DNA from 2 places in the Streptococcus koreensis genome. Region 2 is predicted to be linked to the other one. Evidence: predicted binding sites of a transcription regulator. Region 2 holds the regulator's gene; the other holds the start of a gene.
What was found. The regulator Rex, encoded in region 2, represses fermentation and respiration genes when NADH is low (regulators of the CRP and FNR family bind a similar motif). The targets are predictions, from matches to a motif close to TTGTGAANTANTTCACAA.

Region 1: a site for Rex is predicted at 2,439-2,456, ahead of D7D50_RS02745 (zinc-dependent alcohol dehydrogenase family protein). Genes of this name have one in related genera too.

The regions. Positions count from the first base shown of each region.
Region 1 covers NZ_CP032620.1:503,616-507,833, reverse strand. The annotation lists gene adhE (bifunctional acetaldehyde-CoA/alcohol dehydrogenase) at 1-2,321, shown strand, start outside; gene D7D50_RS02745 (zinc-dependent alcohol dehydrogenase family protein) at 2,510-3,559, shown strand; gene D7D50_RS02740 (ABC transporter permease) at 3,730-4,119, shown strand.
Region 2 covers NZ_CP032620.1:1,633,639-1,637,856, forward strand. The annotation lists gene D7D50_RS08180 (cysteine desulfurase family protein) at 1-935, shown strand, start outside; gene D7D50_RS08185 (DUF1831 domain-containing protein) at 925-1,272, shown strand; gene D7D50_RS08190 (DUF4649 family protein) at 1,272-1,508, shown strand; gene D7D50_RS08195 (redox-sensing transcriptional repressor Rex) at 1,602-2,246, shown strand; gene radC (RadC family protein) at 2,434-3,117, opposite strand; gene D7D50_RS08210 (hypothetical protein) at 3,180-3,458, opposite strand; gene D7D50_RS08215 (class A sortase) at 3,612-4,218, opposite strand, start outside.

The sequences.
Region 1 (4,218 bases), 880 kb from region 2:
TTGCTGAGCCAGTCGGAGTCGTCTGCGGGATCACTCCTACAACCAACCCAACTTCAACAGCAATCTTTAAAGCTTTGATCTCATTGAAGACACGGAACCCTATCGTCTTTGCCTTCCACCCATCTGCTCAAGAATCCTCTGCTCATGCGGCACAAATCGTACGTGATGCAGCAATTAAAGCAGGAGCGCCTGAAAACTGTGTACAATGGATCACGCAACCATCTATGGAAGCAACTAGTGCGCTTATGAACCACGAAGGTGTTGCAACAATCCTTGCGACCGGTGGTAACGCCATGGTGAAAGCAGCTTATTCTTGTGGGAAACCAGCTCTTGGGGTAGGTGCAGGTAACGTTCCAGCTTATGTTGAAAAATCAGCTAACATCCGCCAAGCTGCTCACGATATCGTTATGTCTAAATCATTTGACAACGGAATGGTCTGTGCATCTGAACAAGCGGTTATCATCGATAAAGAAATCTACGATGAGTTTGTCGAAGAATTCAAATCTTACCATACTTACTTTGTTAACAAAAAAGAAAAAGCCCTTCTTGAAGAGTTCTGCTTCGGTGTCAAAGCGAATAGCAAAAACTGTGCAGGTGCGAAATTGAATGCGGACATCGTTGGGAAACCAGCAGCATGGATCGCTGAACAAGCTGGCTTCTCTGTACCAGAAGGAACCAACATCCTTGCTGCAGAATGTAAAGAAGTTGGTGAAAAAGAGCCGTTGACTCGTGAAAAATTGTCACCAGTTATCGCTGTCTTGAAATCTGAAAGCCGTGAAGACGGAATTAACAAAGCACGCCAAATGGTTGAATTCAACGGTCTTGGTCACTCAGCTGCTATCCATACAGCAGACGAAGAATTGACCAAAGAATTTGGTAAAGCAGTCAAAGCCATTCGTGTCATCTGCAACTCTCCTTCGACTTTCGGTGGTATCGGGGATGTTTACAATGCCTTCTTGCCATCATTGACACTTGGATGTGGTTCTTACGGACGCAACTCTGTTGGGGACAACGTTAGTGCCATCAACCTCTTGAATATCAAAAAAGTCGGACGCCGGAGAAATAACATGCAATGGATGAAACTTCCTTCAAAAACATACTTTGAACGTGATTCAATTGAATACCTACAAAAATGTCGTGACGTTGAACGTGTCATGATCGTTACAGACCACGCTATGGTAGAGCTTGGTTTCCTTGATCGCATCATCGAACAGCTTGACCTTCGTCGCAACAAGGTAGTTTACCAAATCTTTGCAGACGTAGAACCAGATCCAGATATCACAACCGTTGAACGTGGTACTGAGATCATGCGTGCCTTCAAACCAGATACCATCGTTGCTCTTGGTGGTGGATCTCCAATGGATGCGGCCAAAGTAATGTGGCTCTTCTATGAGCAACCAGAAGTGGACTTCCGTGACTTGGTTCAAAAATTCATGGATATCCGTAAACGTGCCTTCAAGTTCCCATTGCTTGGTAAGAAGACTAAATTCATCGCCATCCCAACAACATCTGGTACAGGATCTGAAGTAACACCATTTGCCGTTATCTCTGATAAAGCAAACAACCGTAAATACCCAATCGCTGACTACTCATTGACACCAACTGTGGCAATCGTAGACCCTGCTTTGGTATTGACAGTTCCAGGATCTGTTGCAGCGGACACTGGTATGGACGTCTTGACTCACGCAACAGAAGCTTACGTATCTCAAATGGCAAGTGACTACACTGATGGTCTTGCTCTTCAAGCCATCAAACTTGTCTTTGAAAACTTGGAAAGCTCAGTGAAGAACGCAGACTTCCATTCACGCGAAAAAATGCACAATGCGTCAACTATCGCAGGTATGGCCTTTGCCAATGCCTTCCTCGGTATTTCTCACTCAATGGCCCACAAGATCGGTGCACAATTCCACACGATTCACGGACGGACCAATGCGATCTTGCTTCCATACGTTATCCGTTACAACGGTACACGTCCAGCCAAGACAGCGACATGGCCTAAGTACAACTACTACCGTGCAGATGAGAAATATCAAGACATCGCTCGTATGTTAGGACTTCCATGCTCTACACCAGAAGAAGCAGTAGAAGCTTATGCAAAAGCTGTTTACGAACTTGGTGAGCGCGTAGGTATCCAAATGAACTTTAAAGCACAAGGAATCGATGAAAAAGAATGGAAGAAACACTCTCGTGAATTGGCCTTCCTTGCTTACGAAGATCAATGTTCGCCAGCTAACCCACGTCTTCCAATGGTGGATCATATGCAAGAAATCATCGAAGATGCTTACTACGGTTATAAAGAACGTCCAGGACGTCGTAAATAAGGCGCTACTGAACAAATGATGTTTATCAGCTATCCCTCACTCGAAAGAGTGGGGGATTATTTTTTGAAATACTTTTATAAAAAAACCTAATAAATATGTTGCAAGCGCTTACTTTGTATGTTATAATATTCACAAAGTAGAAACTGTAATAAAATGGTTTGATAAAACCAACAAAAAAGGAGTCGCTTATGAAAGCAGCAACATATGTATCCGCAGGAAATCTTCAGTTGATTGATCAACCAAAACCAGTCATCAAGAAACCAACTGATGCAATTGTTCGTTTGGTAAAAACGACCATTTGTGGAACAGACCTCCATATTTTGGGAGGAGATGTTCCAGCTTGTAAAGAAGGAACCATCCTCGGCCACGAAGGAATCGGGATTGTCGAAGAAGTCGGTGATGCGGTCACTAACTTTAAGGTTGGAGATAAGGTTATCATCTCTTGTGTAACGGCTTGTAACACCTGCTACTACTGTAAACGTGGTTTGCCTTCCCACTGTGAAGATGGGGGCTGGATCCTTGGTCACTTGATTAATGGTACCCAAGCAGAGTATGTCCATATCCCTCATGCAGACGGCAGTCTCTATCATGCACCTGCCTCTGTTGATGACGAAGCCCTGGTTATGCTCTCAGATATTCTCCCAACTTCTTATGAAATCGGGGTGCTCCCATCTCACGTGAAACCAGGAGACAACGTTTGTATCGTTGGTGCGGGACCAATTGGTTTGGCAGCTCTCTTAACCGTACAATTCTTCTCTCCAGCTACTATTATCATGGTAGACTTGTCAGAATCTCGTCTTGAAGCTTCTAAGAAATTTGGAGCGACTCATACCATTTGTTCAAGTGATATTGATGAAATCAAGGCCTTTATCAATGAAGTGACCGACGGTCGTGGTGTCGACATCTCGATGGAATGTGTGGGCTATCCAGCAACCTTCGATGTCTGTCAAAATATTATCTCTGTCGGTGGTCATATTGCCAACGTCGGAGTGCATGGTAAACCAGTTAGCTTCAACCTTGACGATCTTTGGATTAAGAACATCACGCTTAATACTGGTTTGGTTAATGCCAATACAACCGAAATGCTTCTTAATGTCTTGAAATCTGGTAAGATTGATGCGACCAAGTTGGTAACCCACCACTTTAAACTTTCAGAAGCAGAGAAGGCATATGAAATCTTCAAACATGCTGGCGAAAACAATGCCTTGAAAGTGATTATTGATAACGACCTCAGCTAAGAAGGTTCAATCGTTTGATGTTGAAATAAATAGGACAGGAACTGTTTCATGTTTCTGTCCTATTTAACAGATGTAGTAGTTGTTCTTGTCACATCTATTTACTTGCCACTCCTAATAAAATAGACTATAATATAATTATAAATGTAACATAAATAGAAAGGTGTGATCTTATGAAAATGTTCCATTATCATCGTGAGTTCTGGTTGGACTTCCATTTCTGGCTTTTGGTCTTGCTTTTAGTGACTGTAGCTATGATGACACAGGATCCGCTTTCGGTTGTTAGCCGTGCTTATTTTGCTTTTGTAGGGATTTTGATTCTTCTTCAGGTCTTTCAACCGCAGGTGTCCAATCGCCAGTATCCAGTAGGTAGCTACCATTTCAATTGGGACTTTTATCGTGACACCAGACTGTATATTGATCTCTTTTTATTGGCTGGTCTCTTAGAAGGTCCGTTCACTTCAACGGATATAGTTTATTGGATCTTGCTTGGGGCATTCGTCGGCTCTATTGGCTTTGTGTTTGTCGTAAAGGAAAAACCGGTTCAAAAGGTGGCCCAGTGAATTGAAAGTTCTAGAAGATATTTATTTGGGATCTCTCTCCTCGATGATGAAGAGGGAGAATAGAAAAAGGTCTTGCTTCGTTCACACGAAAAAATCCTA
Region 2 (4,218 bases):
TCACTTCTGGCGGGACCGAAAGTAATAACACTGTTATAAAGGGCTACTGTCTCAAACATAGACAGCAAGGGAAGCATATTATTACCACGGCTATTGAGCACCATGCCGTTCTTGAACCGATTGAGTACTTGGTCCAAGAATATGGATTTGAAGTAACCATCATTCAACCAGTAGATCAAAAAATTCGACCTGAAGATATTCGAGCTGCACTTCGTCCCGATACAATTTTAGTATCCACCATGTATGCCAACAACGAAACGGGTGATCTCTTGCCTATCAAGGCAATTTCTGACCTTTTAAAAGACCATCCTGCTGCTTTTCATGTTGATGCTGTTCAAGCCGTTGGTAAACTTGCTGTAGCCCCTGAAGAGCTAGGAGTTGATTTTCTAACCGCATCGGCCCATAAATTTCACGGGCCTAAGGGAGTTGGTCTTCTCTATGCTAAAAAGCCTGACTTCTTCAATCTCTTACACGGGGGTGACCAAGAAGACAAACGTCGAGCTAGCACAGAGAACTTGATTTCAATTGCTGGAATGGCTCAAGCCCTCAAAGAAGCAACTGATCAGTTAGACGCAAATTATCAGTATATTCAGAGCTTATCTGAACGTATCCTAACTGGCCTAGAGGATCTAGATTTTTATCTGAATTGCACAGACTCCAAACTTCCTCATGTCTTAAATATCGGCTTTCCAGGTATCAGCAATGATATCCTACTGCTTCGTTTAGACATGGCAGGAATTTCAGTCTCAACCGGCTCTGCTTGTACAGCAGGAACTGTTCAACCAAGCCACGTTCTTGCGGCTTATTATGGCGAAGATTCTCATCGATTGAAGGAATCTATTCGCATTAGTTTATCCGAATTCAATACGACCGCTGAGGTCGATACTTTTATAACAACCATTCACAAAATTTTAGGAGAATTACATGGCATTTGAAACATCTGTCTCATTACCAAACTGCGATTACACATACGCAATCCATCCAAATATTAAAAAATATACCCTACGCGACAATACCTTTGCACAAACAAAGGTTGGGAACTACGAATTAAATCGTTTATTAGAAGCTGTTCCAAACAGCGGGGATGGCTTTAAGCTAAAAATTATCATCAATAAGGATTTAACAGGATTTAAAATTAACATTACTGATAAGTCAGGTCTTCGTTTGGTGAATATTTTTAAAAATCCAGAAAACAAAATCATCCAACAAAAATTCTACTTCCTTATGGATAGTCTAGTTGAACGGGAAATCTTTGAAAGGATTGAAAAGTAATGACCAATGGTCTCATAGTCCTCACTTATTTGGATGCATACAAAAAGGAACGTCAGATCAGCTACGATAATTTGGATCACTGTTTATTAGCTTTTTCAGGCTGTGTGACCCTTCCAGATTCCTATCAGGTTGTTTCCGTATCCTACAAGGGACAAACATTACCTTTTACTGGAAAGATAGGCGACTTCTATCGCTATCTGATTCAGTTTGATCAGAGTTTAAGAAATTCCAACTAAGAAAGAAAAGCACCTTTTTGGTGTTTTTTTAGTAGAAGATAGTTGCTTTATTCACAAACTTTTTATACAATAGATTTGAAAGGTTGTGATATTGTGAAACAAGATAAGACTAATCCAATTCCTCGTGCTACTGCCAAACGACTCTCCCTCTACTACCGCATTTTTAAACGCTTTAATGCAGAGAAAATCGAGAGAGCCAATTCAAAACAGATTGCTGAAGCCATCGGGATTGACTCCGCAACTGTTCGTCGCGACTTCTCCTACTTCGGAGAGCTAGGACGACGTGGTTTTGGTTATGATGTCAAAAAGTTAATGAACTTTTTCGCAGATCTCTTAAATGATAACTCCATCACCAATGTTGCTATCGTTGGTATTGGGAATATGGGAAGTGCCCTTCTTCACTATCGCTTCCATGAGCGAAACAAGATGAAGATTGTCATGGCATTTGATACCGATGATCATGAGTTAGTCGGTACTAAAAGTAAAGATGGTATTCCGATTTACGGCATCTCAACGCTGAAAGAAAAACTAGAGGGACAAGAGATCCAAACAGCCATTTTAACCGTTCCAAGTGTAAAATCTCAAGAAGTTGCAGATGTACTGGTTGAAGCTGGTATCAAGGGAATCCTTAGCTTTTCCCCAGTACACTTAACAGTTCCAAAAGATGTGGTTGTCCAATATGTCGATCTAACCAGTGAACTGCAAACCCTTCTCTACTTTATGCGCAAAAATACTTAATAAATGAGGCTGGGACAAAAGTCCTAGCCTCTCAATTGTCTTTGGATTGTCGAGCAAGACGCAGTGGTTGAGTGGGCTCCACTACGCTGAGTTCATCAGCTTTTATGGCCCTACTCAACTGTGAGGAGGTGGGACGACGAAATCGAATTCTAACGAATGACCGATTTCTGTCCCACTCTCTTTCCGTCTATACCAATAAGTCTGTCTCCTCTCGGTAGCTATAATAGTCATCGGTTGAGACAATCAGATGGTCAAGAAAAACAATTCCAAGACAATTACAGGCTTCAATCATTTGTTGGGTGACACCATCATCATTCTTACTCGGATGAATGATTCCAGATGGATGGTTGTGAACAAGGATTAAAGACGTCGCCATATGCTTGATGGCATAATGCAAGATCTCTCGAGGTTCTGCAATGCTACGATTGACTGTTCCGATAAAAATCACTTGCTGATGGATAATTTGGTTCTGGGTATTCAGATACAAGGCCAGTAAATGCTCTTGTTTCTCATGGCCGATCTTTTGCTGCATCATCTTTGCAAGCTTCTGACTACTCATAATTTGTTCTGTTTCAATCACTTGGGAAGTCTGGATCCGTTTCCCAAGTTCAATAGCAGCTAACAGCTCAATTGCCTTTACTTTCCCAATCCCTGGAACTTCCTGTAGCTCCTGAAAGCTCATACTAGCCAATTCCTTTAAGCTCTTTAGTGAGCCTAAGAGCTCCTGTGCGATCTCGTAGACTGTTTTATTTTTGTTCCCCGTCCGTAATAAGATGGACAGCAATTCTTGATTACTGAGCTTATCAGGGCCTTCTGTAAGCAAGCGTTCTCTAGGTAAAAGACTAGCTTCTTGAAATACAATATGATACATAAAAAACCTCCTCAATTAATAATTCGCAATTGAGGAGGAAAATGGATGAGTCTGTATAAAATTTATATAGGACAAACTACTTCTCTTAGGTTTTCAAGGATTCGAGTTTCTTCATTTGAGAAGTTAATTCTATAGCCTTCTTGCACTTGTTCCAAGGTCCTTAGGAATTGACGAATTTCGTATCGAATTAAGTGTTCTTGATCATCAGGAAGGTTTTCAATGGTTTTAAAGACCTGTTCAACTTCGTAGATTCCCTTGGTAATGAGTCCCGTTTTTGGAAAATCATTGACCAGTAAGCCGTAGAAATTTCTTAGCAGAGTATAGATATCTTCTGTAGGCATTCGGTTCCTCCAAGCTTCTTTCTATCACTCTTCTATTATAAAATAGAAAGCATGCAAAAATATGTCAGTCAGGTAACATTTTATGACTATCCTCTTACAAATTGGCAGAAAATTAACAGAAAAAAAGAGGTCAAGGACCTCTTTTTTTGTTGATTATAATTGCATTTGATTATAAGATTTTGTGAAAGCTTCTAGGATATCTTTTGGTGCTTTTGAGTAATCTACTGAAGTTTCCAAAGTACCTTTTACAATCGTACGATAAGTTGCTGCAGCATCCTCACAGGTCACCAAAGTAATTTCATTTACCCCTTCTCGATCTGCAATGACATCGACCCGATCTGGCGTTACTGTCTCAACAGAATTGATGACATAGGTATACACCTTTTCCTTATCAGTGATATAGATTTTCATTCCAGCTTTGGCATGTTCTAATGGGGAAAAGAGCATTTCATTTGCCCCAGTCAAACCAAAGACATGGTGACTGGCCAAGGAGTAATTCCTTTGCCCCATAACCTGGTCCTCTTTCATGGTACCTGCCCCATAATAAAGCCCCACATTATCTAAGCCTTTAAAAATCGGAAGGTTCATCTTCAATTCTGGAATTGCAATTCCTCCAATAACAGGTAACTTTTGTGCCTGCCATTGGGCATTGATGACAGATTCTGTAGACAGCGATTTGACTTCTTTAAAGTCAAAGCTAGTCTTAGCCTCTTTATTCTTATCGATGGTCTTTTTCGATACCTTGTTGACCTGGTACTGA